4 regions of the Thalassospira lucentensis genome follow, and region 4 is predicted to be linked to each of the others. Evidence: riboswitches for the same ligand, from Rfam matches in the RefSeq annotation. Region 4 holds a riboswitch; each other region holds the start of a gene.
What was found. A riboswitch is a leader RNA that binds a small molecule or an ion and turns the genes downstream of it on or off. The one in region 4 is predicted to bind cobalamin.
Positions count from the first base shown of each region.

Region 1: another riboswitch for cobalamin. It lies ahead of R1T41_RS12775 (ribonucleoside-diphosphate reductase subunit alpha); the one in region 4 lies ahead of cobU (bifunctional adenosylcobinamide kinase/adenosylcobinamide-phosphate guanylyltransferase).
Region 2: another riboswitch for cobalamin. It lies ahead of R1T41_RS14150 (CbtB domain-containing protein); the one in region 4 lies ahead of cobU (bifunctional adenosylcobinamide kinase/adenosylcobinamide-phosphate guanylyltransferase).
Region 3: another riboswitch for cobalamin. It lies ahead of metE (5-methyltetrahydropteroyltriglutamate--homocysteine S-methyltransferase); the one in region 4 lies ahead of cobU (bifunctional adenosylcobinamide kinase/adenosylcobinamide-phosphate guanylyltransferase).

Region 1 covers NZ_CP136684.1:2,635,696-2,642,828, reverse strand. The annotation lists gene pssA (CDP-diacylglycerol--serine O-phosphatidyltransferase) at 1-577, opposite strand, end outside; gene R1T41_RS12795 (phosphatidylserine decarboxylase) at 577-1,344, opposite strand; gene R1T41_RS12790 (Ig-like domain-containing protein) at 1,433-2,593, opposite strand; gene R1T41_RS12785 (hypothetical protein) at 2,817-3,803, opposite strand; gene R1T41_RS12780 (TIGR00730 family Rossman fold protein) at 4,167-4,751, shown strand; cobalamin riboswitch at 4,872-5,090, shown strand; gene R1T41_RS12775 (ribonucleoside-diphosphate reductase subunit alpha) at 5,198-7,133, shown strand, end outside.
Region 2 covers NZ_CP136684.1:2,924,704-2,931,836, reverse strand. The annotation lists gene R1T41_RS14160 (hypothetical protein) at 1-241, opposite strand, end outside; gene R1T41_RS14155 (CbtA family protein) at 320-1,018, opposite strand; gene R1T41_RS14150 (CbtB domain-containing protein) at 1,022-1,195, opposite strand; cobalamin riboswitch at 1,227-1,443, opposite strand; gene R1T41_RS14145 (ArsR/SmtB family transcription factor) at 1,536-1,997, opposite strand; gene R1T41_RS14140 (hypothetical protein) at 2,131-2,394, shown strand; gene R1T41_RS14135 (hypothetical protein) at 2,510-2,782, shown strand; gene R1T41_RS14130 (DUF2975 domain-containing protein) at 3,063-3,602, shown strand; gene R1T41_RS14125 (helix-turn-helix domain-containing protein) at 3,602-3,814, shown strand; gene R1T41_RS14120 (SDR family NAD(P)-dependent oxidoreductase) at 3,908-4,672, shown strand; gene R1T41_RS14115 (MAPEG family protein) at 4,789-5,199, shown strand; gene R1T41_RS14110 (zinc ribbon domain-containing protein YjdM) at 5,303-5,638, shown strand; gene R1T41_RS14105 (hypothetical protein) at 5,697-5,897, shown strand; gene guaA (glutamine-hydrolyzing GMP synthase) at 5,964-7,133, opposite strand, start outside.
Region 3 covers NZ_CP136684.1:2,626,571-2,633,703, reverse strand. The annotation lists partial or broken gene R1T41_RS12770 (ribonucleotide-diphosphate reductase subunit beta) at 1-199, shown strand, start outside; gene R1T41_RS12765 (acyl-CoA thioesterase) at 326-1,117, opposite strand; gene metE (5-methyltetrahydropteroyltriglutamate--homocysteine S-methyltransferase) at 1,114-3,456, opposite strand; cobalamin riboswitch at 3,564-3,787, opposite strand; gene R1T41_RS12755 (cytochrome-c peroxidase) at 3,993-5,072, shown strand; gene R1T41_RS12750 (LysR family transcriptional regulator) at 5,178-6,155, opposite strand; gene R1T41_RS12745 (Rrf2 family transcriptional regulator) at 6,256-6,750, opposite strand; gene R1T41_RS12740 (NAD(P)/FAD-dependent oxidoreductase) at 6,907-7,133, shown strand, end outside.
Region 4 covers NZ_CP136684.1:1,671,465-1,678,597, forward strand. The annotation lists gene R1T41_RS08315 (histidine phosphatase family protein) at 1-579, shown strand, start outside; gene R1T41_RS08320 (hypothetical protein) at 639-1,214, opposite strand; gene R1T41_RS08325 (hypothetical protein) at 1,274-1,480, opposite strand; cobalamin riboswitch at 1,540-1,751, shown strand; gene cobU (bifunctional adenosylcobinamide kinase/adenosylcobinamide-phosphate guanylyltransferase) at 1,811-2,350, shown strand; gene cobW (cobalamin biosynthesis protein CobW) at 2,383-3,423, shown strand; gene cobN (cobaltochelatase subunit CobN) at 3,527-7,133, shown strand, end outside.

The DNA.
Region 1 (7,133 bases), 960 kb from region 4:
TCCGCGACACCATCAGACCGGCAATCAACACACCGTAAGGTGCAACGATGTAGGGGCTGTCAAACACGCCACGCCCGAACTGGAAAGTCAGCACAATCGGCCACATCGCAAGCGCCGCTGCCGCCGGGGCAGGAACCCCGGTAAAGAAACGATAGGCCCAAGTCGGCAATTCCGGTTCGCCCAGCATCTGGGTATTGAACCGCGCCAGACGCAGCGCCATGCACACCGCAAACAGCAGCGACAAGGCCCAGCCGATCGGGCCGAATTCATGCAGCGACCAGAAATAAAGCATCATCGCCGGTGCGACACCAAAGCAGACAAAATCCGAAAGGCTGTCAAGCTCGGCACCAAAGCGGCTGGATGCGTTCAGCATCCGCGCAAGACGGCCATCAAGGCCATCGATGATCCCGGCGATCAGGATGGCGGCAACCGCAGCTTCCCATCGATCCTGCATCGCAAAGCGGATCGATGTCAAACCAGCACACATCCCCATCAGGGTCGCCACATTCGGCGCCAGACGGCTTAGTGACAATGCCTTGAACCGCCGGGGGCGGCTCTGTCGGATGCCGCCTGCCATTAGCGGATCTCCCCGACTGCGGCTTCTGCCCCCTTGGCCGCAATATCGGCAAGGATGGTTTCACCGGCAATCGTGGTCTGACCAACGATGACTTTGGGTTCGACACCTTCGGGAAGGTACACGTCAACACGCGATCCGAAACGGATCAAGCCGAAACGTTCGCCAGCTTTCAGCTGCGAACCACGGCCAACATCACAAAGAATACGACGCGCCACAAGACCCGCAATCTGGACAACGCCAAATTCGCGGCCTTCCTTGTCACGCACCAGAAGAATCTGGCGTTCGTTGTTTTCCGATGCCTTATCGAGCTCGGCATTGACGAATTTACCAGGCACATAGGCCTCGCCAACGACTTCGCCATTGACCGGACAACGGTTCACATGAACGTTGAACACATTCATGAAGATCGAAACACGCGTGCGCGGCGTTTTATCGTCCAGTTCGAGTTCCTTGGGCAGCGGTGCCTTGGAAATCATGCAGACGCGGCCATCCGCCGGCGAAATGACGAGGTTCTCGTCAACCGGGGTGATACGGTCCGGATCGCGGAAGAAATAGGCACACCAGAGTGTCAGGATCACACCGATCCAGCCCAGCGGTTCGGCAATCAGAAACAGAACCACGGTGATCGCCGCGAAAATCGCCACGAATTTCCAGCCTTCGGGATTGATCGGCACAAGAACGGATTTCAAAGTCTTTATTCCCTGGTTGCCATGGGTACGGGCATAACAATTCCGGCAATGATTACCGGTCGGCCGCGTTACTACCATCTAGTGATGACAAAGGGCAACGCAACCTGCAAATAAAAAGGGGCAAAACACCATTATCACGTGTTTTGCCCCCGGAAAAGAAATGCAGTTACTGCTGTGCGATCCCATTTTCCGGAAGCGCAAAAATCTGCCCCGGATAAATCAGGTCCGGATCACGGATCTGTTTGCGATTCTGGTTGTAAATCACCCAGTATTGCAGGCCGTCGCCATAGGTCCGACGCGCAATCCGCCAAAGGCTGTTACCCGGCTGCACAACATAACGCGAACCCGGTTCCAGAATCTGATCTGGACGGGCGCGTTCAAACGGCAATTCGACGCGTGCGGTCACCTTGTCAGACGGATCAAGCTGATCAGCGCGTAACTGATACTGGCCCGGCTCGATCGGCTCACCAATGGTCAGAGCCCAGTTGCCATCTTCCCCGGTCGTTGCACTGCCGACAAATTTATTATCAAGATAAACACGGACGCTGGTGTCATCATCGGCCTTGCCAGACATGGCAACACGACCTTCTTCGTCATAATCGACAACATCAATCGACAGGCGTGGCATGGCGGCTGCAGGTTGTTCGGCGGTCGCGGCAGGCATTTCCGATCCCTGCGGCATGGCTTCGGCCAGTTCGCGGGCGGTTTCCTTGCTCATATCTTCGGGAGCCGGTCCCTGCAGGACGGTGGCAGCGCCGCCTTCCTTGGGCACGCGCATGGCAATGATCGGCTGTTCTGCCGCATCATCGTTTTTGGCGGCATCATCACCCGATGTCTGATCGGCAGTTGCGGTGTCACCGGCAGCCGGTTTTTCCGGGATCAGAACCACGACATTATCATCGCCCTTGTGAATTTCACCGGTGCTGTCTTCGGATTCAAGTGACAGTTCCCGATCACCGCTTGCCAGCGGTTTCTCAGGCAAAACCACCCATTCACCGCGTTCATCGGCGGTTGCCTGTCCGATAACTTCGTCACCCTCGCGGATACGCACGGTACTGTTCGGGGCAGCGCGGCCAGCAATCACGGCATTGCCATCCGGGCCGATGCGCACGACGTCAAAGCTCGGCGTACGAACTTCGGGTGCTGCGTCGGTTTGTTCCGGCGCGGCCTGCTGCGTGTTTCCGGCATCCGGTGTCACGGCGGGCGGAGCTGTTGTTCGTGCCGGCGTATCGGTTTCGTCTACCGACTGTGTCAGCATGTAATTCAACGAGATCGCGGCAACAATCAGCAAAACGCCAATGATGACGAGGATATAAGGTCTTTTCACCGGTAATATCCTTGAACGGTGGTTATGATTATTACGGGTGGCGTCGAAACCTTGTAACTGGCAGTCATTAAGTCCCCCAAACGCCCCACCCGACGCGTTAATTCGAAACTTGTACTACTTTCGGCACACAGTTTCCATAACGTAACAAACCGAGATTACAGTGCAACAGTTAGGCAAAGATGAATAGAATCAGCGCTTTTGGTCAAGCCTTGTCCCGCATTCCTTAAGGAATTGACTGCATTGTCGCCCCGATATAGGCCACAAGTGCCGCCACCAACACTGGCAATGCCAGAACCGATACCCGCACCAGCATCGCCAGAACCGCACCGCCCGGCCCGGCATTCGCACCGATATCGGCTGGCAAAAGTGCTGCAATCCGCGCTGCACCCGATCCGGCAAACACCACCAGAACCAGGACCGCCATGGCAAATGCTGACGCCGGTGCTGCCAGCATCACGCCCGATGCACTTGCCATCAGCGCGGTACTGATCGCCAGCCACAACGCTGCACGATATTGCGGGGCGGCCTTTTCGGAAACCAGCGCCACCATAAGGGCGACCGAAAGACCGGCCTGAAAAACCACCTGATCGCGCAGGTCGAACTGGGCGGCGATAATCCCCTGCCCGACCGCAAGTGCCACAAAGGTCGCAACTGGTGCCGGTCTTGCGACATCCTCGTCGCTTGTGACATTGGATTTTGTCGATGTTTTGGCGGTTTTTGCAGATTTGCCGTTCTTTTTGCCCCTGCCCTTGGTCGTGCCCGGGTCTTCGTCCTCGTCAAAATTCGGGCGTGAGACCCACAGGAAGGACGCCCCGATCAGGATATAGGCACCCCATACCAGCGTCACCAACCCGCCTGGATGATACAGAAGCCCGGTAACAGGAGCCGCCAGAACCAGCCAACCGCCCAGCAACATCAGAATGGCCGCAACAATCGCGCAAGGCCGCGCACGCAGATGTGCAAAATCAAGGATTGCGCCACAAACCCCGCCCAGCACCAGCATAAGAAGTGCGGCACCCACACCGCCACGCGCGGTTTCCGGCAAACCGATGGCCGCCGGAACAGCCACCGCTACCGCCGGGATGACAGCGGCGAGTACCATGCGCCGGGCCATTGCCCGCTCAAGCCCCAACCAAAGGGCGAGCATCAAAACCGTTGCGATAACACCGGACACCAGAATGGCGAGCCAAAAGGGACTGTCGACAAACACGTTGGGCTATCCTGCCTTCTTGTTGTTTCGTTTTCAAACCTGCGAGGGGAACGGCATTGAGCACGCAGGCGCTGATATCCATCCCACAATCAGGTTCAGAACCTGTTAACCATCGGCGAAAAATTCGCCCCGGCTTATCGCGCCCGATCATGCCGATTGCCAAGGCAAAAATGCGGCAGGGTTCACATGGTATCAATACGGGCTGTCACAGGATCTTCGCAAAGGAAACTATTGACCCGATAATGGCGCAATAGGCTATGCTTGCCCCCTAGACGGGCCACATCGCCGGTCGGTACGGCGCGTTGCATACGTCGTGACCGGGCGAAAGTTACCTGCGAGATAACAACAAAGAGGCAGGTTGCCATGACAAGAGTAAAATCGATCTGTGTTTTTTGCGGCGCTTCGAACGGCAAAAACCCCCAGCACATGGAAAACGCGATTGCATTTGGCAAAATGATGGCCGAACGCGGTATTGCGCTGGTTTATGGCGGCGGGCGCATCGGCCTCATGGGGGCGGTTGCCGACGCGGTGATGAAAAACGGCGGCAAGGTCATCGGCATCATCCCCGCTCATCTTGACGATATCGAAGTCGGTCATAAGGGCCTGACCGAACTGATCGTCTGCAAATCGATGTATGAGCGCAAGGTCGAGATGTTCAAGCGTTCGGACGCCTTTGTCACGCTTGCTGGCGGCCTTGGCAGCCTTGACGAAGCGTTCGAGGCACTGACCCTTCGCCAGCTTGGCATACATGACAAGCCGCTGGTATTCCTCAATGCGCTGGGATACTGGGACAAATGCCTTGATATGATTGATGGCATCATCGAGGACGGCTTTGCACGTGAGAGCAACCGCAACTTGTTTACGGTTGCCGAAACCCTTGATCAGGTTTTCGAACAGCTTGAAGCCGAACCCGCCCCGAAATTCGACCCGCGCGAAAAGCTTCTGTGATCTTTTGAATGTCCTTGGCCAGCGTTACAACCCGGTCTGGCCAAGGATTCATTCTTGATCGGGCATTCCTCCCGACCCTGTCAACAAAACATATATGTTGACGCCAAGCGCCAATTACCCCCAACATATAGACATCATGGTCCTTCGAGACTTCTCGAAGGCTAAGAGGGAATACGGTGCGCCGCAGATTTCTGCGGCAATGCCGGAGCTGCCCCCGCAACTGTAAGCGGTGAGCTGGCATCCACAAATGGTCACTGAAGCGATTTTGCGCTTCGGGAAGGCCGGATGACAGCGCCATAACCGCAAGCCAGGAGACCTGCCGTGGTTGATGTTTTACGTTCTCGGGCGGGGTGCCCCGGTGGAACGCTTGCGACCCGGCAGTTTTTTTGCCACAGATTTCAGCATGCGTCCGCTTGGCCTTTGCCCCCAACTATTTGGGGTTAAAGATGTCTCTTACTCTCGAAGCGGAGCGCCATAACGCTTCCGATACTGTCGTTTCCCAATCTGCCTCCAAACAGGCAAATGCCTCATCGGGCGGCCATCAGGTCATCCGACGCAACGGATCCGTGACCGACTTCAACCCGGCAAAAATCAAGAATGCCCTGACAAAAGCGTTTCTGGCGGCCGAAGGCGAAACCGCATCCGGATCACACCGGGTTCATGACATTGTCGATGCCATGACAGAACAGGTTACATCGGTACTTCTGCGCCGTGCGGTCCCCGGCCATACACTTCAGATCGAAGATATTCAGGATCAGGTTGAACTGGCTCTGATGCGCAGCGAGCATCACAAGGTCGCACGCGCCTATGTTCTGTATCGTGAAGACCGCGCGCGCGAACGCGCCAAACTTGATTCCCGCAAGAAAAAGAAGAAAACCGACCAACCCAAGCTAAATGTCAAACAGGCCGATGGCACAATTGTTCCGCTCGACTTTGACCGTTTGGCAACTGTGATCGACGAGGCATGCAGCAACCTTGACGGTGTTTCCCCCGATCCGGTTTTCGAAGAGACCAAACGCAATCTGTATGACGGAGTTTCAACCGCGGAACTGGCCCTAGCCCCGATCATGGCGGCACGTACCTTTGTCGAACGCGAACCGAATTACGCCTTTGTCAGTGCACGGCTGTTGCTAGATAAGTTGCGGTTCGAGGCACTCAGTTTCATCACCGGCCGCCCGGATCAGGCAACACAGGCCGAGATGAAGGATCGTTACGCGACTTATTTCCCCGTCGCCCTCAAGGCCGGGATTAAAGCCGACCTGATCGACCCGGAACTGGCAAGGTTCGATCTGAAAAAAATCAGTGCCGCAATCAAACCGGAACGCGACCTGAATTTCCAGTATCTGGGATTGCAGACACTTTATGACCGCTATTTCCTGCATATCAAGGGCACCCGTTTCGAATTGCCGCAGGCCTTTTTCATGCGGGTTGCGATGGGCCTTGCGATCCGCGAAGTCGACCGCGAAGCCAAGGCGATCGAATTTTACAATCAGCTTTCAAGCTTTGTGTTCATGGCCTCGACCCCGACATTGTTTAATTCCGGCACGCTGCGACCGCAATTGTCATCCTGCTTCCTGACCACCGTGCCCGACGACCTTGACGGCATTTTCAAGTCGGTGAAGGACAACGCGTTGCTGGCGAAATATTCGGGCGGTCTTGGCAATGACTGGACACCGGTTCGCGGCCTTGGGGCACATATCAAGGGAACCAACGGCGAGAGCCAGGGCGTGGTGCCGTTCCTGAAAGTCGCCAACGATACCGCCATTGCGGTCAATCAGGGCGGCAAGCGGAAAGGCGCGGTCTGTGCTTATCTGGAGACCTGGCATATCGATATCGAGGAGTTTCTCGACCTTCGCAAAAATACCGGTGATGATCGCCGTCGCACGCATGACATGAACACTGCCAACTGGGTGCCGGATCTATTCATGGAACGGGTGTTCAATGACGGAGCATGGACTCTGTTCTCACCCGACGATACGCCTGACCTGCACGACCTTTACGGCAAGGCGTTCAAGACAGCCTACGAGGCATACGAAGAAAAAGCAGCCTGCGGCGACATCACCAATTTCAAAACTGTCCGGGCGATTGACCTTTGGCGGCGCATGCTGACCATGCTGTTTGAAACCGGTCACCCTTGGATCACCTTCAAGGACCCATGCAATATCCGATCCCCCCAAGGCCATCGCGGGGTGGTGCATTCATCCAACCTGTGCACGGAAATTACGCTGAATACGTCGCATGACGAAATTGCGGTCTGTAACCTAGGTTCGATCAATCTGGCGGCCCATGTCACAGAGAACGGCATTGATCACGACAAGCTCGCCAAAACGGTCAAAACCGCGATGCGTATGCTTGATAACGTCATCGACATCAATTTCTATA
Region 2 (7,133 bases), 1.3 Mb from region 4:
TCGCGACATCAAGACGTGGTGCATCAGTGCCCGCAGGTAATGAAATAATGGCGTCGTGACTGGCATGTGCCGCCCCCATCTTCATTTCACCGTGTGCGGTACCATGTCCGGCAACGCCATGCGCCATCGGATCACCGTGATCGTGCCCGTCAAGGGTGATGCCGTTACCAGCCGCCACCAGAAAACCGATCCCCCCGCCGAAAACCAGCCCAATCCCGAAAAGGGCAAGTGAACGTGACATTTTATTCCTCGTGAAAACCCTGAAAATAAATCGGGCGCGCCCCTGGCACGCCCGAAAAGGATCGTACTTTGACCGCGATCAGGCGGTCTGCGCCTGTGCGGCCCGTTGTCCTTCGCGTTGCCAGAAATATCCGGCAAACAGGCCAACCAGCACCCAGGCAGCAAGACCGACACCAAATGCACGGGCAGCAAAAAGCGCCCCGATTTCAGTCGGTACCGGTCCGGTAAAGGTATCAGGCTCCGGCGCGCCGATGACGTGGGGGGCAAGCAGCAGAACTGCGGCAATCCCCCATGAAACCCAATTGCGACCAAATGCAATCAGCCAGACGGCAATTGCCGCCGTCCCGACGGTGGCAAACCACCAGACTTGCCGTGCATAAACGTCTGCGGCTGCAACACCGGGTACTTCAGGTGCAAGGGTAAAGCCCGGTGCAAAATGAACGATAAAGAACCCGGCAATGCCCCAGATAATACCCTGACGACCAGCGACCTCGTGACCGCGGCTTTCAGCCAGCGCCATGGCCGCAACCAGAATAAGCGCATATCCGGTATAGACCAGCATGGTGAACAGGACGCTTAACCCGTCGCGGACATGATCAATGCCGCCGACATCCTGATGTGCACTAACCGCAGCACCACCGAAATGAACCAGCTCGCCGGTTTCATAAAGCTCCGCATGCAACAGAACCGGTTGCACAAAATAAAGCTGAAGCAGGGCCGCAATAAGACCTGCTGCAGCACCAGCGAACAATGCGCTGGTGAAAATGCGTGACATCATGGCTCAGTGACACGGAAAGCCGGTTGCATGGCGCACATCATGTGCCGCATCGTGCAACAATTCAGCCTGAACATGGCCGGTCACAAAGATGATCGCGAGGCCAAAAACGGCACAAACGATGATCGGCAGAAGAACCGATTTTTTTGAAGCGGCAAATGCCGCGGTCTGCGTGGTCATAAACTTCTCCTATGCTGTCACACCCGACAGTCGGTTCGGGTCCATGCCTGGCAGGTCTCCTGGCTTGCGGGTCATCATGCGTCGCCGACCTTCCCTGCTTTCGCAAGTGGCGTGATGGCGGGCACTTTCCGCATACAGTCGCGGGGGCGGCTTTGGCTTTGACCGCCCAAAATAAACGGTCTTCCAAATTCCCTCTTCGTTTACCTGCCCCGAGCAGACAGGTAAAAACCAAGCAGTTCGTTTATGACGGTAATTCCCCGCAAGCGCAATGTGAAAACCGGACGCGACGCGGGTTCATTCGTCGAATGTGGCAATTTCACGACAACGCAAAAGACGTATTTCAGTCGTGGGTCACATGGGCAAAGACATCACGAACAACACGGGAAATATGTTCGTCATCAATCTGATAGAAGATATGACGCCCGTTTCGTTCCGATGCCAAAATGCGCTGATCGCGCAACTGACGCAGGTGATGGCTGGTCAGGGATTGCGACATGCCCGATGCCTCGGCCAGTTCGCCGACGGTTTGCGGTTTTTCCATGCAACGCAGAACAAGCTGCAGCCGCCCGGCATCCCCCAGAAGCGCAAAGATTTTTGCCGCCGCCTCGATATCGGGCAGCGACAGGTTATGCCCGGTCGCACGCGACGCATCACGCGTTACGGCTTCGCCCTGTTCGGTGGAAAGGCCAAGACGTGCGGCGGTATCGCATTCCTGACAGTCGTTGCCGTTTTCAGCCCCGGCGATCACGGGACGCGCCGAGGCAATTTCGACCTTGCGGGATTTGGTTTTGCTTTGTGACATCCCCCTATTTTCCATGCCCAGCTTCACTTGGCAAGGGGACTTGATGTTTGCGCGCATGGAACTCCGCCCCGCAGGGAACGTTACAGGTATGACCCACCATCGAAAGTGCCAACCAGAGCAAGGAGACGCACCGATGCAAGAGCAAACAGCACTCGACATTTTCAATCTGCGCCAGTCCCGTGACAGTTGGGAACGGAATGTGGCCGGTTACTGCGCGAAAAACGACATGCAGGTCGGAAATCTGCCCAAAGAGATTACCGGCCCATATAACGAGATGAACGAGGCATGGGAAAAGCTTAAGGCCGAAGGTGATGCGGCAAGCAATACCACTGCAGAGCAGTTCCACAAGGCAACCGCAAAGCTTGAAAAGGCGTGGAACGACATGACGGGCAAGTAAGCCCGGGATTTTATGCCTTGTGGTTAAAATGCCCCAAAATCGCCTTTTCATTGCAAATCGATGACACGATTACACGCCAGATTGAACCTGTCTGGAAAAGCAAAAGGAGGCTCCCATGACAGCCCGCCCCATTCCGGAGCACGCCAAGCTCCATCAGGAATTCAAGGATTGGGAGTTCGGTCTTGCTGCACATTGCAGGGAATCCGAAAGCGGCCTTGAAAAACTTCCAAGTGAGGTTGTTCAGGCGTGGGATGACATGGATGCCGCCTGGAGCGAGATAAAAGATCATAGCGGTGATATCCCGCAAGAATCCCTGCAGCGTTTCCGTGAAGCAAAGCAACGTTTGCAGGAAGCTTGGGATGCAATGATCTCTTCCGAACGGCATTAACGACGCCGCGCTGGAAGCAGCCAGACTTTTTCGTCTCCCTCTCTTCCCTGGCGGGTTTTCCTCCCCTCCCCGCCATCCTTCTACAGCCGGGTGTTTCAACCGCCCCGGCTGTTTTTTTGTCTGGATTTTGGCCGGGCATCGCCCGCCTGCCGCCCAGATCCCGATTACCGGCAAAAATCCGGATTGACTCATTTCGATAAAAAATTCATGTTTTATTTTAATTAATAAATTCGATTCGTTATTTAAACGTCACCCGAATGCTTCCGGATGGAGCCCCATCATGTCCGACACCCTGAAAAATGTCCGCACTGTCAGCCGCATTCTTGGCTGGGTATGCCTTATCGCTGTTGTTTTTGAAATCTGCCTCGTGCCGCTGATCTGGCATGTGGATGGCTGGATTGATACCAGCGCCAGCCAGATGACCATCAGCCTTGAAGAACTGCGCGCCCTTTCCGGCTGGCAGAAATATGCCGTGATGGCATCGATGATGCTGCCGACACTTGTTATGGCCTATGGGCTTTGGCGGTTGCGCAAGATGTTCCTGTCCTTTGCCGAAAACCATATTTTCCAGCCTGCCCCGATTGCCCATCTGAAAGCATTTTCCGTGGCCCTTATGGCGCAAACCCTGATCAAGCCGCTTTCAGGTGCACTGACATCCGTACTGGCAACCATAACGCGTCCCGAAGGCGAAAGGATGCTGTCTATCGGGCTCAGCGATGCCGAGGCCAGCACTCTGTTTCTGGGCGGGTTGCTTTTGGTGATTGCGTGGGTATTGGGAGAAGCCACCCGGATCGAGGACGAGAACAGGAGCTTCGTCTGATGGCGATCATTGTCCGGCTTGACGTGATGCTTGCCCTGCGAAAGATGAAGTCCAAGGACCTTGCCAGCCGGATCGGGGTAAGCGAACAGAACCTGTCGCTTCTGAAATCAGGCAAGGTGCGCGGTGTGCGGTTTGAAACACTTGCCGCAATTTGCCGGGAACTTGATTGCCAACCCGGTGATCTTCTGGAATTCGTTGCCGACGACCTGTAAGCTCCTGTGATCATGACGGCCCGGTTAAAACGGGGCCGTCCTTCATAAGAAACAAAGCAGCCTGTTTAACGGCTGTTATCAGGGAAGACGTGAATGGAAAACAAGGTTGCCCTCGTAACAGGTGCCGCACGCGGCATCGGACTTGCAACAACCCATCTTTTTATTGAACTGGGCTGGCAGGTTGCGATGATTGATCGCGACAGCGCGGAACTTCGCAACGCATGTCGCGATATCGCGAATGCCAAGGCATTTGAATATGACGTATCGATCCCTGAACAGGTCGATCTGATGATCGACGAGGTCCTGACCGAGTTCGGACAGATCGATGCGGTTGTCAACAATGCCGGGGTTGCCGATTTCCTGCCGATCCATGAAACCGATTTCAGCGCGTGGCGCCGGATCATGGAAACCAACCTTGACGGGACCTTTCTTGTTTCGCAGGCGGCCATTCCGGCGCTCAAGCAGACCAAGGGTGCAATTGTCAATATCGGCTCGATTTCCGGGCTTCGGGCGTCGACCCTTCGGGTGGCCTATGGCACATCGAAGGCGGCCGTCATTCACATGACCAAACAGCAGGCGATCGAGCTTGGTGATTTTGGTGTCCGGGCCAATTGCGTCTGCCCTGGCCCGGTGAAAACCAAGCTTGCCATGGCCGTGCATTCGCCGGAAATCATATCGGCCTATCTTGATGCCATGCCCCTTGGCCGGTATGGCAGCGAACGCGAGATCGCCGAAGTGATTGCGTTTCTGTGCTCCGACAAGGCGAGCTACGTTACCGGTCAGGTGATCGCCGCCGATGGCGGGTTTGAAACGGCTGGTGTCGGGCTCCCGGCCCTTCGCAAGGCGGCCGAAGAATAATCACTTTAAGTGCGATCACCTTTGGCTGAATGCGCAAACTCCGTTGCGCAAAAGTGTGATCGCTTTCCCTTCTTCCTGCGTATGGCAGGGAAACACCATCACTCAAAGGTATTTCCTTGCCAACCGAACTTGCCCTTCTCGTCCTCAATGCCCTTTTCTGCCTTGCGTTTCCTTGGGTTTACAACTGGTCCTATGGCAGACAGGTCGGCGGCAAACGCCTGATGGGCAATCGCGACAACCTGCCCGAACGGCAGGGCCTGGCCGCGCGCGGCCTGCGTGCCCATCAGAACCATCTGGAAAATCTGGTGCCGTTTGCGATCATCGTTCTGGTCGCGCACGCAATCGGTATCTCAAACACTGTCACCCTGGCCTGTGCGGTTGTCTTTACCATCGCCCGCCTTGCCCATGCCGGGTTTTATTTTGCCGGGATCACGCGCCTTCCGGGCATCAATGGCGTGCGATCCATTGCCTATTTTGTCAGCCTGTTTGCGATGCTGATCTTTGCCGCGCAATTATTTGGGACTTAAATATCGGCGCAACCTCTCGACAATCGGGAATTCGGGCGTTACGAGATAGACGGCCAAACCGGAACGGGTGGGTCTTTATCAAGCTTTTACCCAAGGATTTGCCGTGAGCACGCTGCCCCCCTGCCCGAAATGCCAGTCGCCCTATACCTACGAAGATGGTGAATTGCTGATTTGCCCGGAATGCGCCCATGAATGGTCGCAGCAAACCGCAACGGGCGGAGACGAAACCGAATACAGGGATGCCAATGGCAATATCCTTGCCGATGGCGATACGGTTTCGATCATCAAGGACCTGAAGGTCAAGGGTGCGTCTCAACCGCTTAAGGTCGGCACCAAGGTCAAGAATATCCGCCTTGTCGAAGGCGACCACAATATCGATTGCAAGATCGACGGATTTGGCCCGATGAAGCTTAAATCCGAATTCGTCAAAAAGATCTGATTGCGGGCCTCGCCGCGCAAACCATGCGCCGACGACATTGCGACCGGGTTCTGGTATAATGTCGTCGTCTGATACCGGCCTGAACCATCCAAAGGAAACGGGGGCCAGAATGCGCCACCTTGCCCTTATCGCCGTAATAGTCGCGACCCTGTCGCTATCTTCCTGCCTGACCTTTAACTGGCAGCGCAGTGTTCAGCAGGTTTTATCGAATGCATGCAATTCGACAGGGGATTGCGGCTCGGATGGGCCGAGCTATTAGAACAGCCCAAAACAAAACGGCGCGTCCATTGGGCGCGCCGTTTGTTGTTTCCGGTGATCGGAAAACTTATTCCCACTCAATCGTTCCCGGTGGTTTCGAGGTGTAGTCGTAGGTAACGCGGTTGATACCGTTGACCTCGTTGATGATCCGATTGGCGATGCGGCCAAGCAGTTCCGGCGGGAAGGCGAAGAAGTCGGCGGTCATGCCGTCGGTCGAAGTGACCGCGCGCAAAGCGCAGGCATAGTCATAGGTACGACCATCGCCCATCACGCCAACGGTACGGACCGGCAGCAGCACTGCGAAGGCCTGCCAGATGGCGTCATAGAGACCGGCATTACGGATTTCTTCGAGATAGATCGCATCGGCCTTGCGCAGGATATCGAGCTTTTCGCGCGTGATCGGCTGGCCGGGGATACGAATGGCAAGGCCCGGGCCAGGGAACGGATGACGACCAACAAAGCTGTCGGGCAGGCCCAGTTCACGGCCAAGGTCACGGACTTCGTCCTTGAACAGCTCACGCAGTGGCTCGACCAATTGCATGTTCATGCGTTCCGGAAGGCCACCGACGTTGTGGTGTGACTTGATGGTGACCGACGGGCCGCCGGTGAAAGACACGCTTTCGATGACGTCCGGGTAAAGGGTCCCCTGTGCAAGGAAATCAGCACCCCCGATTTTCTTGGCCTCTTCTTCGAACACTTCGATGAACAGGCGACCAATGGTTTTGCGTTTGGTTTCCGGATCGATTTCGCCTTCGATCGCACCGATGAAGGTTTCGGAGGCATCAACATGGACCAGCGGAATGTTGTAATGGTCGCGGAACAGGGTGACGACCTGGTCGGCTTCGCCCGAGCGCATGAAACCATGATCAACGAACACGCAGGTCAGCTGATCGCCAATCGCTTCGTGGATCAGAACCGCGGTGACGGAGCTGTCAACACCGCCTGAAAGACCACAAATGACTTTGCCATCGCCGACCTGTTTGCGGATTTTGGCAATGGCGTCGTCTTTATAGGCGTTCATTGTCCAGTCGCCAGAGCAACCGGCAACACCATGCGTGAAGTTCTTAAGCAGCTGCGCGCCATGCGGGGTGTGGACCACTTCGGGGTGGAACTGCACGGCATAGAATTTCTTGTCGTCATTGGCGATGGCGGCAAACGGTGCGCCTTCGGATTTGCCAACAACGCGGAACCCGTCAGGAAGGGCATCGACGCGGTCGCCGTGGCTCATCCAGACCTG
Region 3 (7,133 bases), 960 kb from region 4:
GAATGCAGAGCTGTGTGAACAGTATATGCACTTCATCGCCAACCGCCGCTGTGGCCAGCTTGGCTTGAGCCCGGTCTTTGCCGAAGTCGACAACCCGTTCCCATGGATGTCAGAAGCTATGGACCTAAAGAAGGAAAAGAACTTCTTTGAAACCCGCGTCATCGAATATCAGAACGGCGGCGCCCTTAGCTGGGATTGATCCCTGTTTGATCAAAAAAGAAGCGGTTGGCACAGGGTCTTTGCCAACCGCTTTTGACGCATGGGAGTGATATTTGCGTCAAGTTCAGACGCTGTAATCATACAGCGTCAGGGAAAGAGTTACCCATCAGACCACACCGTTGAACGAAAGCGGGCGGTGATCCTCGTCGATTGCAACCATGATGAATTCGCCCGCTCCGCATTGCCGTCTTTCATCGGCATGCAGGTTTTCGGCCCAAAGCTGAACCTCGATCTGCATGGAACTGCGTCCGGTTGCGATGACCCGCGGCACGGTAATCACGACCTCGCCACTTTGAATGTGGCTGGTGAAATCAACCCGTGTTGATCCCGCCATCACCACGGTTTTGCGACAATGGCGTGATGCCGCGATAAAGGCCGCCTTGCCCATGGCTGCAAGTGCATTGCCACCATAAAGACTGCCGTAATGGCTGGTTTTTTCGGGAAAGACGATTTCGACCATCGCCGGATGGGTATCGGGATCCTTGATACACGTAACCGCATCGGGCAGGGGCGGCAAAGTGCCGCCCCGTGCCTCAAGATGCGATCCGATGGCCACCATGTTGAACACACCGCGCGAACAGTGGCGACGTTCCCCACTCAGCGGCCCTTCGGCAATCATATCCACTTCAACCGAGAGGGATTTGCGTCCGACGCGCACCACCGATCCGACCAGTTCGACGATATCACCGATTTTCGCAGGAGCATTGAAATCGATGCGTTCGCAGGATGCGGTGACAAAATCGACATGCCCGTGACGGGACGCCGCGATAAATGCGACCTTGTCCATATGAGCAAGTCCCGTACCACCAAATAGCGTTCCGTGATGATTGGCATCACCGGGAAACACGATATCGGCAAGCCGGGTCGGCCCGGAAAATACCAGATGATCCGGGCTCATTGCGCAGCCTCTGCCATGGATTTCCTTAACATCCGGGCTGCTTCGACCATGTTGATCAAGGCCGGACGGACTTCTTCCCAGTTGCGCGTCTTAAGGCCGCAATCCGGATTGACCCAAATCTGGCTTACCGCCAATTGCCGGGTGGCAGCAGCCAACAGATCGACCATTTCGTCAATCGTCGGCACACGCGGGGAATGGATATCGTAAACGCCCGGTCCGATATCGTTCGGATAGGCATAATTCACGAATGCGTCGAGCAATTCCATCTTCGACCGCGATGTTTCGATGGAGATCACATCGGCGTCCATGGCTCCGATGGCTTCGATAATGTCATTGAACTCCGAATAGCACATATGGGTGTGGATCTGGGTTTCATCGCGTACCCCGGATGCCGACAGGCGGAAACATTCGACAGCCCAGTCCAGGTAGGCTTTCCAATCCCCGCGACGCAGCGGCAAGCCTTCGCGGATGGCCGGTTCATCAATCTGGATCAGGCCGATACCCGCCACTTCAAGGTCTGTAACCTCGTCACGCAGTGCTAGGGCAATCTGTGCACAGACATCGCGACGCGGTAAATCATCACGGACAAACGACCACTGCATCATTGTGACCGGGCCGGTCAGCATCCCCTTGACCGGACGATCCGTAAGGGATTGGGCATATTGCGACCATTTTACCGTCATCGGTTCGGGACGCGACACATCGCCGAAAATCACCGGTGGACGGACATAGCGCGAACCATAGCTTTGCACCCAGCCATGTTTGGTAAAGGCATAACCCGCCAGCTTTTCGCCGAAATACTGGACCATGTCATTGCGTTCAAATTCGCCGTGAACCAGTACATCAATACCGATTTCTTCCTGCCAGCGGATGGCGGCCTCGGTCTCGGTCTGGATAAAGGCGTCATAGCCCGCCCCGTCCAGCGTTCCTTTCGCAAAGGCTGCACGTGATTTACGCACATCGGTCGTTTGCGGAAATGATCCGATTGTTGTCGTCGGGAATTCTGGCAGCCCGAGTTTTTCCTGTTGCGCAGCCCGGCGTATATCAAACGGGCTTTGACGTTTGGCCATATCATGCGTCACGGCAAGGGCGCGTTCGGTAACCAGACGGTTATGAACCTTGGTCGATTTACGACGTGCGGCAATGGCTGCCGATGCATCGCGGAATTCGGACGCAACCGAACCAATGCCGTCGCCAAGGGCACGCGACAGGATTTTCAGTTCATCAATCTTCTGAACAGCAAAAGCCAGCCAGCTTCTAAGATCAGCATCCAGATCGCTTTCCTGTTCCAGATCGATCGGCACATGCAGAAGCGAACAGGATGGCGCAATTTCAAAAAGTGCAGCACCACGTGATGCAATAGCCGGTGCGATCCGGTCATAAATCGCCTGCAAATCGGCGCGCCATATATTACGCCCGTCGATCACACCAAGCGAAATGACCTGCTCGGGGTTTGCCCCGGCGATCACCGCGTCAAGCTGTTCGGGCGCGCGCACCAGATCGACATGCAACCCGTCCACCGGCAATGACAGGGCAGTTTGCAGGTTGTCACCCAACCCACCGAAATAGGTCGTCAGCATCAGTCTGAGGTTCGGCACTGCTTTGCCCAGAACCTGATAGGTCTTTTTAAGGGCCGCGCGATCCGCATCGCTCAGGTCCAGCACAAGACAGGGTTCATCAACCTGTACCCATTCCGCACCGCTGTCGCGAAGCTGACGCAGGACTTCGCCGTAAACCGGTAACAATCGATCCAGAAGGGATAACGGATCAAACCCTGCTCCGGTGCCTTTGGAGAGTTTCAAAAAAGTGACCGGACCAAGGAGAACCGGGCGGGTTTTGAAACCAAGCGCCTTGGCCTCCCGGAACTCGTCAACGGCTTTTGTCGATGCCAGTGTAAAATGCTGCTCCGAAGACAGTTCGGGAACCATGTAATGGTAGTTGGTATCAAACCACTTGGTCATTTCCAGTGCCGGAATGCCCTTTTGTGTGGTTTTCCCACAGCAGCTCTCTTCCTGTGTGTCACCACGCGCCATGGCGAAATAGGTCGCAGGTTCAATCAGACCGCCCTGCCAATCATAAATCTCGGGGATCGCACCGACCATGACACAGGTATCGAGTACATGATCATAGAGAGAGAAATCGTTGCTTGGCACATTGTCGACGCCAAGGCTTCTTTGCCTCGCCCAGTTGGCACAGCGCAATGCAGATGCCTTTTCCTGCAAGGATACAAAATCCGATTTGCCGGACCAGTAATCCTCAAGCGCGAATTTAAGCTCGCGCCGCGGACCGATCCGAGGCGTTCCAAGAGTTGAAACCGGAATGGAAGTTTTCTTTGACATAGGCTTACCCCAATAAATGGGGGCAAAGGCCTGGCGAAAGCACATGCGCCCAACCGGCAAAAATACCCGGTGGGAGCACAATACTCCACCGGGGCACCCCGCCCGAGGACGTAATATGAAGTCGCGGCAGGTCTCCTGGCTCACGGGTCAGTGCTTTGCCCGGCCTTCCCGAAACACCAGAACGTTTCAGTGACCATGAATGGACAAAAGCTCGCCGCTTACAGTTGCGGGGGCAGCTTCGGCATTGCCGCATATGACATGCAACGCACCGAATTCCCTCTTAGCTTCTACCCGACAGGCGGGCAGAAGAACCATCGACAGGCATACAGTGCAGATAAACGTCCAACCTGTCAAGAAAGACATAAAGATTTCTTTATATTGAATCTATGCGTCACCATGAAACTGCACATTTTCATTAGCCAAATTCAAATCAACATACTGATATCACGTTTATTTTAGAGCTTTGATATATATCAGCGTCGCTGCATATACCTCCTGCTTTACTTCCCGAACCACCATCATTTGGGAGAGAGCAAATGAAATCATATCGTGGTTTAGCGGGCTGCCTTGTTTCGGTTACTGCCATGCTGGGGATCGTCGGGAGCGTTCTTGCAGCAGAAACGCCATCGCCTGCCGATCTGCGCGAAGCCGCCCTTGAACATTTCGAAGTCATTCCGTCAATGGTACCGGCCGTTTCGGGCAATGCCGTTACCCGTGAAAAAGTCGAACTGGGCAAGATGCTGTTTTTTGATCCGCGCCTGTCATCCAGTGCGCTGATTTCGTGTAATACCTGCCACAATCTGGGCATGGGTGGGGATGACAATCTTGAAACATCCATCGGCCACGGCTGGCAGAAAGGACCCCGTAACGCCCCGACCGTGCTAAATGCGGTGTTCAACGAAGCGCAGTTCTGGGATGGCCGCGCCGAGGATCTCAAAGCACAAGCCAAAGGCCCGGTTCAGGCCGGGGTCGAAATGGCCAGCACCCCCGAACGTGTTGTCGAAGTGCTGAAAAGCATGGGCGATTACGTACAGAAATTCGCCCACGCCTTCCCGGGGGAAGCAGATCCGGTAACGTTTGATAACATGGCCAGAGCAATCGAGGCGTTTGAAGCAACCCTGATTACCCCAGCATCACGGTTTGACCAGTTTCTGGAAGGCAACGATGCCATCCTGACCAAAACAGAAATGGCCGGGCTTGAACTGTTCATCGATACCGGTTGTGCATCCTGCCATAACGGGGTGAATGTCGGTGGCACCGGTTATTATCCGTTCGGTGTTGTCGAACAGCCGGGTGCAGAAATCCTGCCGCCCGATGACAAGGGCCGCTTTGCCGTAACCCAGACGGCAACGGATGACTATGTGTTCCGCGCCGGACCGCTTCGCAATATCGAACTGACCGCACCCTATTTCCATTCTGGCAAGGTCTGGAATCTGGAACAGGCCGTCGCGATCATGAGTTCCAGCCAGCTTGGTGCCGAACTTGATGACAGTCAGATCAAGGCGATTACCGCCTTCCTCATGACCCTGACCGGGGAAGCACCGCGCGTGGAATACCCGATCCTGCCGGTCAGCAGTAAAACCACACCCAAACCGGCCGCAATGGTCGCAAACTGATCCCACAGGGGTGTGGAAAAGCAGAAAGTACCCGCAAAGGCGCGAACCCCGACACGCCCTTTGCGAACCTGCCGCCCGACACAACCCGGGCGGCATTTCTTTTGCCTATTTCAGTTCCATTCCCTCACCGCCAGAGGCCCGTGCACCTGATAACTGCATCACCCGGCGTTTATAAATATCAGCAACCCAGTTGGTCGCCTGCTTGATACCTTCGGCCGCCCGCAGATCTCGATGAACAATCAGCCAGATATCGGAATCCAGCGTCTCGATCGGGCGCGAAACCCGGGCCAATGCAGGATCGCGGTCCCCCAGGAAGCATGGCAAAATCCCGGCCCCGATCCCGGTGCGCAACGCATTTTGCAGCATCGCGGTATTGCCTGCGCGAAACAGCGGCTTGTTACCGTCAATATGGGCCAGCAACCAGCGCTGGCTTTCATAAAGGTCAAATTCCTCGGAAAAACAGATCCACGGCGCATCAGAAAACACCCGATCCGGCCCCATACCACGCATATCATACGCCAATCTCTCGGTCGCATAGATCGCACAGGAAATCGTCCCAAGCCGCTTGGTGATAAAATCCCCGGTCAGGGGCAGACCATGCCGGACGGCAAAATCCGCCTCGCGTTTGGTCAGCAACTGCGTATCGTCGGATTGCCGGATTTCAAGGTAAAGACCGTCGGGTTTGCTATTGATCTGACCAGCAAGAAACAGTGCCGACCATGCACTGGCGGTCAGGCGGACCTGCCGGTCTCGAATACCCGATATCGCGTCACCCTGCCGGTGAAAGGCAAAGGCGGCTTCTTCCATCGCCTCGGCGCGCGGGCGCAAATCGCGCCCGGCCTCTGTCATGCGCAATCCCTCGGGCAGGCGATCAAACAGCACGACACCGACAACGTCTTCAAGAGCGGATAAATGTCGCCCCAATGTCGGCTGGCTGACGCCAAGCTCCTGCGAGGCCGCCCTGAGACTGCCGGTACGCGCAAGCGCCAGAAACACGCGAATATGATCCCAATCGGGTTTTTTGGTCGTCATCGGGGCCTCGGCTGATGGTGGGGCGCGATACAGGATTGAATAACGGATCATCAAACAACCCTATCGCTATTCATTATTGGATCACTACCCGCACCGCAAGTCATGGTTGCACGGGTACCTCCATAAAACCGCAAGCACCTGTAAAGTATGACTATTCGGAATCTTTGGACTTGGGCAGATGTTCGAAAATGCTGCCCGGTCCGGTCCATTTACCATCGGGTTCAGTCGGCCAGCGTTGATCGACATCGGAAGCAAGATCCGCCAGCGTGACCGATGCGAACCGTTCAAGCAGAAGTTGCTCGGCCGCGTCAAACGAACTGCCAAGGGCGGCATTCACCGCCTGTTCGACCAGACATTCGGGATGTTCGACCGCAACCCCCATGGCAAAGATCGACGGATTGCCAAGCGCGTTATGGATATCAAGAAACGTGATTTCCGATAGCGGACGAATGATCACCCATCCGCCACCATGCCCCTTTTCGGATCGCACATAACCGGCATCGCGCAGCCCTGCCATCGTTCGGCGAACCACCACCGGATTGGTGTCAAGCATCCGGGCAATCATATCGGATGTCATCGCCCCGCCAAACCGGTCCATGTGGATCAGGACATGCAACATGCGGGAAAGGCGGCTGTCACGGCGCATCAACGGTTTCCTTGGGGCTGGCATTCATCATATCCCAGACTATCGGGCTTTGGCGCATATTCGCAACACCAAAAGTTTCAAGATGCTTGACTCCAGAAATTTACGATACTTATAAAGTTACATGATTGATTTTGAGATATCACAGGAGTTCCGATCATGTCTGACGCCATCCCCACCCCGTCCGCAACCCAACCGGTTTCGATGCCTGATTCCGAAAAACTTTATGACGTGATCATCATTGGTGCCGGTTTCGCAGGCCTGTCCGCCGCGATGCAACTGGCGCGCGCCCGAAAGCAGATATGCATCATTGATGCAGGACTACCGCGCAACCGGTTTGCTGCGGCCTCACACGGATTTTTCGGTCTTGATGGCAAAAGCCCGGA
Region 4 (7,133 bases):
GTTCGCCATGCGCCGGTGACAAATCCGGAACGGCTTGTTTATGGTCGAAGTGACATGCCGGTTAATCTGTCGGATGAAAAAGCGTTGCGGGCCTTGGCGCGTCAACTGCCTCGCGAGGCGATCTGGGTTACCAGTCATTTGTCGCGAACGCTTGATACCGCGTTAAAACTCCTGGAACTGATGGATGAAAACATACTGCCGACCCGTGAGACCGGGTTTGCCGAGCAGCATTTCGGTACGTGGGAAAAGAAGCACTGGAATGACCTTCCCAAGGGGGAAACCACACGTTTCTGGACGGATTTTGCCAGACAGCATCCCCCGAATGGAGAAAGTTTCGGGGATGTTGTCGAACGCGTCGGGCCGTTGTTTGACCGGCTGACGCGCTATTGGGCAGGGAAAGATATTGTCGCGGTTATTCATGGGGGAACGGTACGCGCGGCTTTGGCAAGCGCCCTTGGTCTACCACTTGAGGCGGCGTTGTCGTTTCATGTCGATACACTCGGTTTGACGCGGATCGAACATATTGCCGGTGTCGATCAGCCTGGCTGGCGGGTAACCGGTGTGAATTTGCGCTTTTAGACGATCTGGCGATTTTGGATGAAAAGAACCCCGCGCGAAAATCAGGCAGGGTATCTGTTTCAGGCTGATTTTCGCTGTTCGGTTTCACGCGCGCCAGAAAGGGCGTATTCCGACAAAAAGCGATCTACCATATCGGCAGTGACATCGTATCTGCCACAGATTGATGCGACGTCTTCGAGATAGGCTTCGTAGTAGGGAATAGGGCGGCTGCGCGATTTGCCGCGAAGCTCGTTGATTTCACTGAAATCGGACGCGAATTCCGGTGCCTCTATCACCTGAATAATCGTGTCGTCGATGATGGCCGCTGGTTTGCCCTTGTATTTCTTGCCACAGGCTGAAAGCATTTTGCTGGCGGTTGGGATGGATATCCCCGGCTGACCCAGAAGCTGTGACATTTGATCCTCGTCGAAATCGTCATTTTCGAACAGTTCCACGAGTTTGGTCAGGTCACGGACCAGAAGCGAAAGCGCATTTACGCGAATGCCACGCGCATGCGACCAGATAATGGTCGCGACAACACCACAGGTCGGACGGCTGGCATAAATGTTTCGAACATCACGACGCGCCAATGATATTTCACCATTCACGGCATGATGTTGCAGGAATTCGGGAAAGGATTGATCGTTATAGTTCAATCTATCAAGCAGCCCGCGCCACATGTCTTCGCGTGATACGGTTTGCCAGGTTGTTGATTTCAGCTTCCGAATTCGTTGAATTTGTTCATGAATTGCCATTTGATCAGCAAATTTCCAATTAACCCCAAGAGTTGGCCCGAAACCTTTTGCAGTTCCGGCATCCGGACTTTGTTTGTTTTGTAATGTCCGGCGATCACGCTGGCGGCTTTTGGCAGCTCTGATTCCAACGTGATAAAATTATGTTCTCCTAAAGAATAACCGCTCACAAGCAGTCAATTCTTACAAATACTGACCTTATGGCTAGGTCGGAGTTTGGGCTTTGGTCATAGGGGTAAAGCTGCTAGGTTCGGCGCTGCCGTTTGGTGATGGGAAACCGGTGTGATGCCGGTGCTGCCCCCGCAACTGTAACGGGTTGGGTGACCCGGGTGATGTGATGTCACCAGCCACCGGTAACGTTGATGCGTAGCCAACATGCCGGGAAGGCGGATTGCTTTCATGCCCGCAGCCAGGAAACCAGCCATCGGTATCCCTGTTCGCAAGGATATGGGGTGACGCAATCGGGCCTCGGTGGGAGGTCAAAGCGAAGGAAAACGGGTATGACCCAGAATATGGCTGAAAACAGCCAGCTTGCCGGGATCCATCTGATCCTTGGCGGTGCCAGATCGGGCAAAAGCCGGTTTGCCGAAAACCGGATCAACCATGCAGGCGGCGGTATTTATATCGCGACCGGTCGTGCGTGGGACGACGAAATGGCAAACCGTATCGAACTTCACAAATCATCGCGCGGCGAGATGTGGCAAACGATCGAGGAACCGCTTGATCTTTGCACGGTCCTGTCTGCCTGCAGTAGTGATGGCAGCAAACCGGTATTGGTCGATTGCCTGACGCTTTGGCTGACCAATCTGATGCTGGAAGATCGCGATATCGAGGCCGAATTTGACCGATTATGCGACATCCTTCCCGGGCTGGACATTCCGGTTCTTCTGGTGTCGAACGAGGTCGGCTTCGGGATTGTGCCGGAAAATACCATGGCGCGCAGCTTTCGGGATCACGCAGGACGATTGCATCAGCGAATTGCCGAACTTGCCGATCAGGTGACGCTTGTGGTTGCCGGCATTCCGATGGCAGTTAAATAGAACAGAATTTATGGATTTAAGGACAATTGAACATGGCACAGCTTGGAAAAATCCCGGCAACAGTGATCACCGGTTTTCTTGGTGCAGGCAAAACCACGATGATCCGCAATATGCTGGAAAATGCCGGGGGTAAGCGGATTGCGCTGATCATCAACGAGTTTGGTGATCTGGGTGTCGACCGCGAGGTTATTAATGGATGTGGCATATCGGGTTGTGCCGAGGATGATGTTGTCGAACTGGCAAACGGGTGCATCTGCTGCACGGTGGCCGATGATTTCCTGCCAACCATCAAGGGCCTGATTGATCGTGATACACCGCCAGATCATATCGTGATCGAAACATCCGGGCTGGCATTGCCAAAACCGTTGGTCAAGGCGTTTAACTGGCCGGAAATCCGGTCGCGCGTCACGGTGGATGGTGTTGTTGCCGTTCTGGATGGGGCGGCGTTGCGTGACGGGCTGTTTGCCCATGATCATCACGCGGTTCAGGCGCAGCGCGAAGCGGACGACAATCTGGATCACGAAAGCCCGCTTGAGGAGCTGTTTGAAGAACAGCTCCATTGTGCGGATATGGTGGTTCTGAACAAAACCGATCTGCTGAGCGAGGCCGAAATTGCCAAGGTCGAGGCAGATGTCCGGGCCGAGCTGAAACGTCCGTCCGTCAAGATTATCGCAACCGCGCACTCAAAGGTCGAAAATGCTGTGTTGCTGGGCCTTGGTGCGGCAGCCGAGGACGACCTTGATAGCCGTCCGTCGCATCATGACGATGGTCACGAACATGACCATGATGATTTTGAAAGCTTTGTCGTGTCGCTTGATAATGTTGAGGATGCCGCAGCGCTTGAGAAGCGTTTGATTGACGTTGTGCGTCAGTTTGATGTGCTGCGGATCAAGGGGTTCCTTGATATTCCCGGCAAACCGATGCGCCAGGTCGTTCAGGGGGTTGGTGAACGGTTCCAGCGTTATTTCGACCGCCCGTGGGCGGCAACCGAGAAACGCCGGTCGGAACTGGTGGTGATTGGCCTGCATGGTCTGGATCGCAATGCTATCGAAGCGGCAATCAAGGCGTCCTGATTAGCGGCGCAGTCATGTTTGATGCTGAGATCATCCGGCTGCGCATGTGCAGGCCGGGTGATATCAGGGTCTTGATATCCGAGAAAAGAAACGGAAGTTCCCGATGCATTTACTTGCCGCCCAGCCGGGACTGGTCACCGATGGAAGCGAGGCCGTCGATTTGGGGCAAAGCCCGGGCGATGTCGTTATCCTGTCGGCGGCAGAGTCCGAGCTTGCCTGTCTCGCGGGTGCGCAGGCACGGCTGGATGCGGCGTTTGGCAAGGATGTCCCTTCCCTGCGATTGGCGAGCCTTTTGCAGCTGGGGCACAATATGTCGGTCGATCTTTATGTCGACGACGTTCTGGCAGAGGCCAAATTCATCATCGTGCGTATTCTGGGCGGGCGAGGATATTGGGAATACGGAATCGAACAGCTGGTCGAACTGGCCCGTCGCAACGATGTGCCGCTGGTACTGTTGCCCGGTGACGATCAACCCGATGCGGAACTTCTGTCCTTATCGACGGTTAAGGGCAGCACATATCAGAAAATCTGGCGTTACCTGATCGAAGGTGGGCCGGAAAATGCCGAACATTTACTTCGTCTTATATATGAAAAGTTAAACCCATCTGTCAGCTGGAACTGGAAACCGGCGGCACCCTTGGTCAAGGCCGGGTTGTACTGGCCGGGAAAAGTAACGGCAAATCTTGAAGAAATCGAACAAATTTGGAAACAAAATCAACCTATTGTTCCAATAATCTTCTACCGTGCGTTAATTCAGGCCGGTAATCTGGACGTAATTGATGCACTGGTTGAAGAACTTCAGACTAATAAACTAAACCCGTTGCCAATTTTTGTTGCCAGCCTGAAAGATCCGGTTGCTGCTGCCTTGGTCGAAGAATGGCTGGGGGCAACCAAAGCAGACCTGATCCTTAATACCACCGGTTTTTCCCTTGCGGTGCCGGGTATCGAACGCCAGAGCGGACCATTTGACGGCGTAGACGCACCGGTTTTTCAGGTTGTGTTGTCAGGCGGCGGTGAGGCGTCCTGGCGTGATGGTGTCAACGGGCTTGCGGCGCGCGATATTGCGATGAATGTCGCATTGCCGGAAGTAGATGGGCGTATCCTGTCGCGTGCAGTGTCATTCAAGGGATCGGCGGGCAAGGATGCCCTGACACAGATTGATCTGGTCAAATATATCCCGGTACGCGATCGTGTCGCCTTTGTAGCCGAACTTTCGGTCAATTGGGTCAAATTGCGCAAGACGGACGCCCCGCTGCGCAAAGTCGCGATGATCATGGCCAATTACCCCAACAAGGATGCGCGGCTTGGTAATGGTGTGGGGCTTGATACACCGGCCGGGATGATTGAAACCCTGCGTGCGATGAAGGATGCCGGGTACAGGATTGATGACCTGCCGGAAAATGGTGATGCACTGATTGCGGCGGTCAAGGCCGGGCCGACCAATGATTTCAAGTCGCTGGCTAATCGGACTGTTCGGGTGGTGATCCCGGTTGCCGATTATAAGGCGGCATTTTCCGTCCTGCCAGCGCGCATTCGCCAGCAGGTGACAGATGCCTGGGGTGATCCGGAAGGCGATCCGTTTTATCTGCCGGATCGGGCGGCGATTGCCCTTTCGATCCTGCCGATGGGCAATGTGATGGTCGGGTTGCAACCGGCACGCGGATACAATATTGATCCGCTTGAAAGCTATCACTCGCCCGATCTGGTGCCGCCCCATAACTATTTCGCGTTTTACATTTGGCTGCGTCATCATTTTGGGGCGCATGCGATCATTCATTTTGGTAAACATGGCAATATGGAATGGCTTCCGGGCAAGTCGCTGGCGCTGTCAGAAGAATGCTTTCCCGAGGCCGTGTTTGGCCCGACGCCGCATTTCTATCCCTTTATTGTCAATGATCCGGGCGAAGGCACGCAGGCCAAGCGACGTGCGCAGGCGGTGATCCTTGATCATTTAACACCGCCTTTGACGCGGGCGGAGAGTTACGGGCCGCTCAAGGATCTGGAGGCGCTGGTGGATGAATATTATGACGCGGCTGCGGTTGACCCAAGGCGACTGCTGATCCTGAAGCGCGACATTCTTGAGCTTGCCATCCGTATCGGCCTTGACCGCGATTGCGGCATTGAGCCGGACGAAGAGGAGGAAAGCGCGCTTGCCAAACTTGACAACTATCTGTGCGAGTTGAAGGAACTTCAGATCCGCGATGGTTTGCATATCTTTGGCAAAGCGCCGGAAGGCGATCTTTTGACCGATCTTTTGGTCGCATTGGCAAGATTGCCAAGGGGGGCGAGCGAGGGGCCGAAGGCATCGCTTCATCGTGCCCTTGCTGCCGATATTCTTGGTGATCCCGGTTTTGATCCGCTTGATTGCGCTTTTGCCGAGTTTTGGCCGGGCCTGAAGCCCGAAATCCTTGCGCGATATGATGTTGGTCCGTGGCGAACGACCGGTGATACGATGGAACGTATCGAGCTTCTGGCGCGCGATCTGGTGCGTGGCTTGGTCGCCGCCGATAGTGCATGGCAGCGAACAACCGAAGTTCTTTCCGATATCGAAACGTCTATTCGTCCGGCGGTTACGGCCTGTGGCGATGCCGAGATTGCCGGATTGCTGCGCGGTCTTGCGGGCAGGTTTGTCGAACCGGGGCCATCGGGTGCACCAACGCGCGGCCGCCCGGACGTCTTGCCGACCGGGCGGAATTTCTATTCGGTTGATACGCGGACGGTTCCGACCCCGGCGGCATGGCAATTGGGCTGGAAATCAGCCGAACTGTTGTTGGAACGGCATGTTCAGGATCACGGTGAATGGCCCGCGGCCCTTGGTCTTTCGGTTTGGGGCACCAGCAATATGCGCACCGGGGGCGATGATATTGCCCAGGCGCTTGCCCTGATGGGGGTACGGCCAACCTGGGACAGTGCATCGCGCAGGGTTACCGGGTTCGAGATTATGCCCGCATCCCTGTTGGGGCGTCCGCGCGTTGATGTGACGTTGCGCATATCGGGTTTCTTCCGCGATGCATTCCCCGGCTTGATTGACCTGTTTGACAGCGCGGTGCGTGCGGTGGCCGAACAGACGGAGGAGACTGCGGACATGAACCCGATTGCGGTTCGGGTTGCGGCAGAAACCGCTAAGCTTTGTGACGCCGGGGCAAATCCCGAGCAGGCACGGAAACAGGCGGCATTTCGCGTATTCGGCGCAAAACCTGGTGCCTATGGCGCGGGGTTGCAGGCGATGATCGACGAAGAACTTTGGGAAGACGAGGCCGATCTGGCGGATGCCTATCTGGCGTGGGGCAGTTATGCCTATGGCAACGGGGCAGAAGGCGAAGCGGCGCGTGATCTGTTTGAAACGCGGCTGTCGCGGGTCGATGCGATTGTTCATAATCAGGACAACCGCGAACATGATTTGCTGGATTCCGATGACTATTATCAGTTCGAAGGCGGAATGACATCAGCGGTTCGGCATCTGTCCGGCAGGCAGCCGACGGTCTATCACAGTGATCATTCCCGCCCGGAAAGCCCGAAAATCCGAACTTTGGAAGAAGAAATTGCTCGTGTTGTCCGGGCCCGCGTGGTTAATCCGAAATGGATCAAAGGTGTGATGCGCCATGGGTATAAGGGCGCATTTGAGATGGCGGCGACGGTGGATTACCTGTTTGCCTTTGCCGCGACGGCGCGGTGTGTCGCAGATCATCATTTTGATCTGGTTTATGATG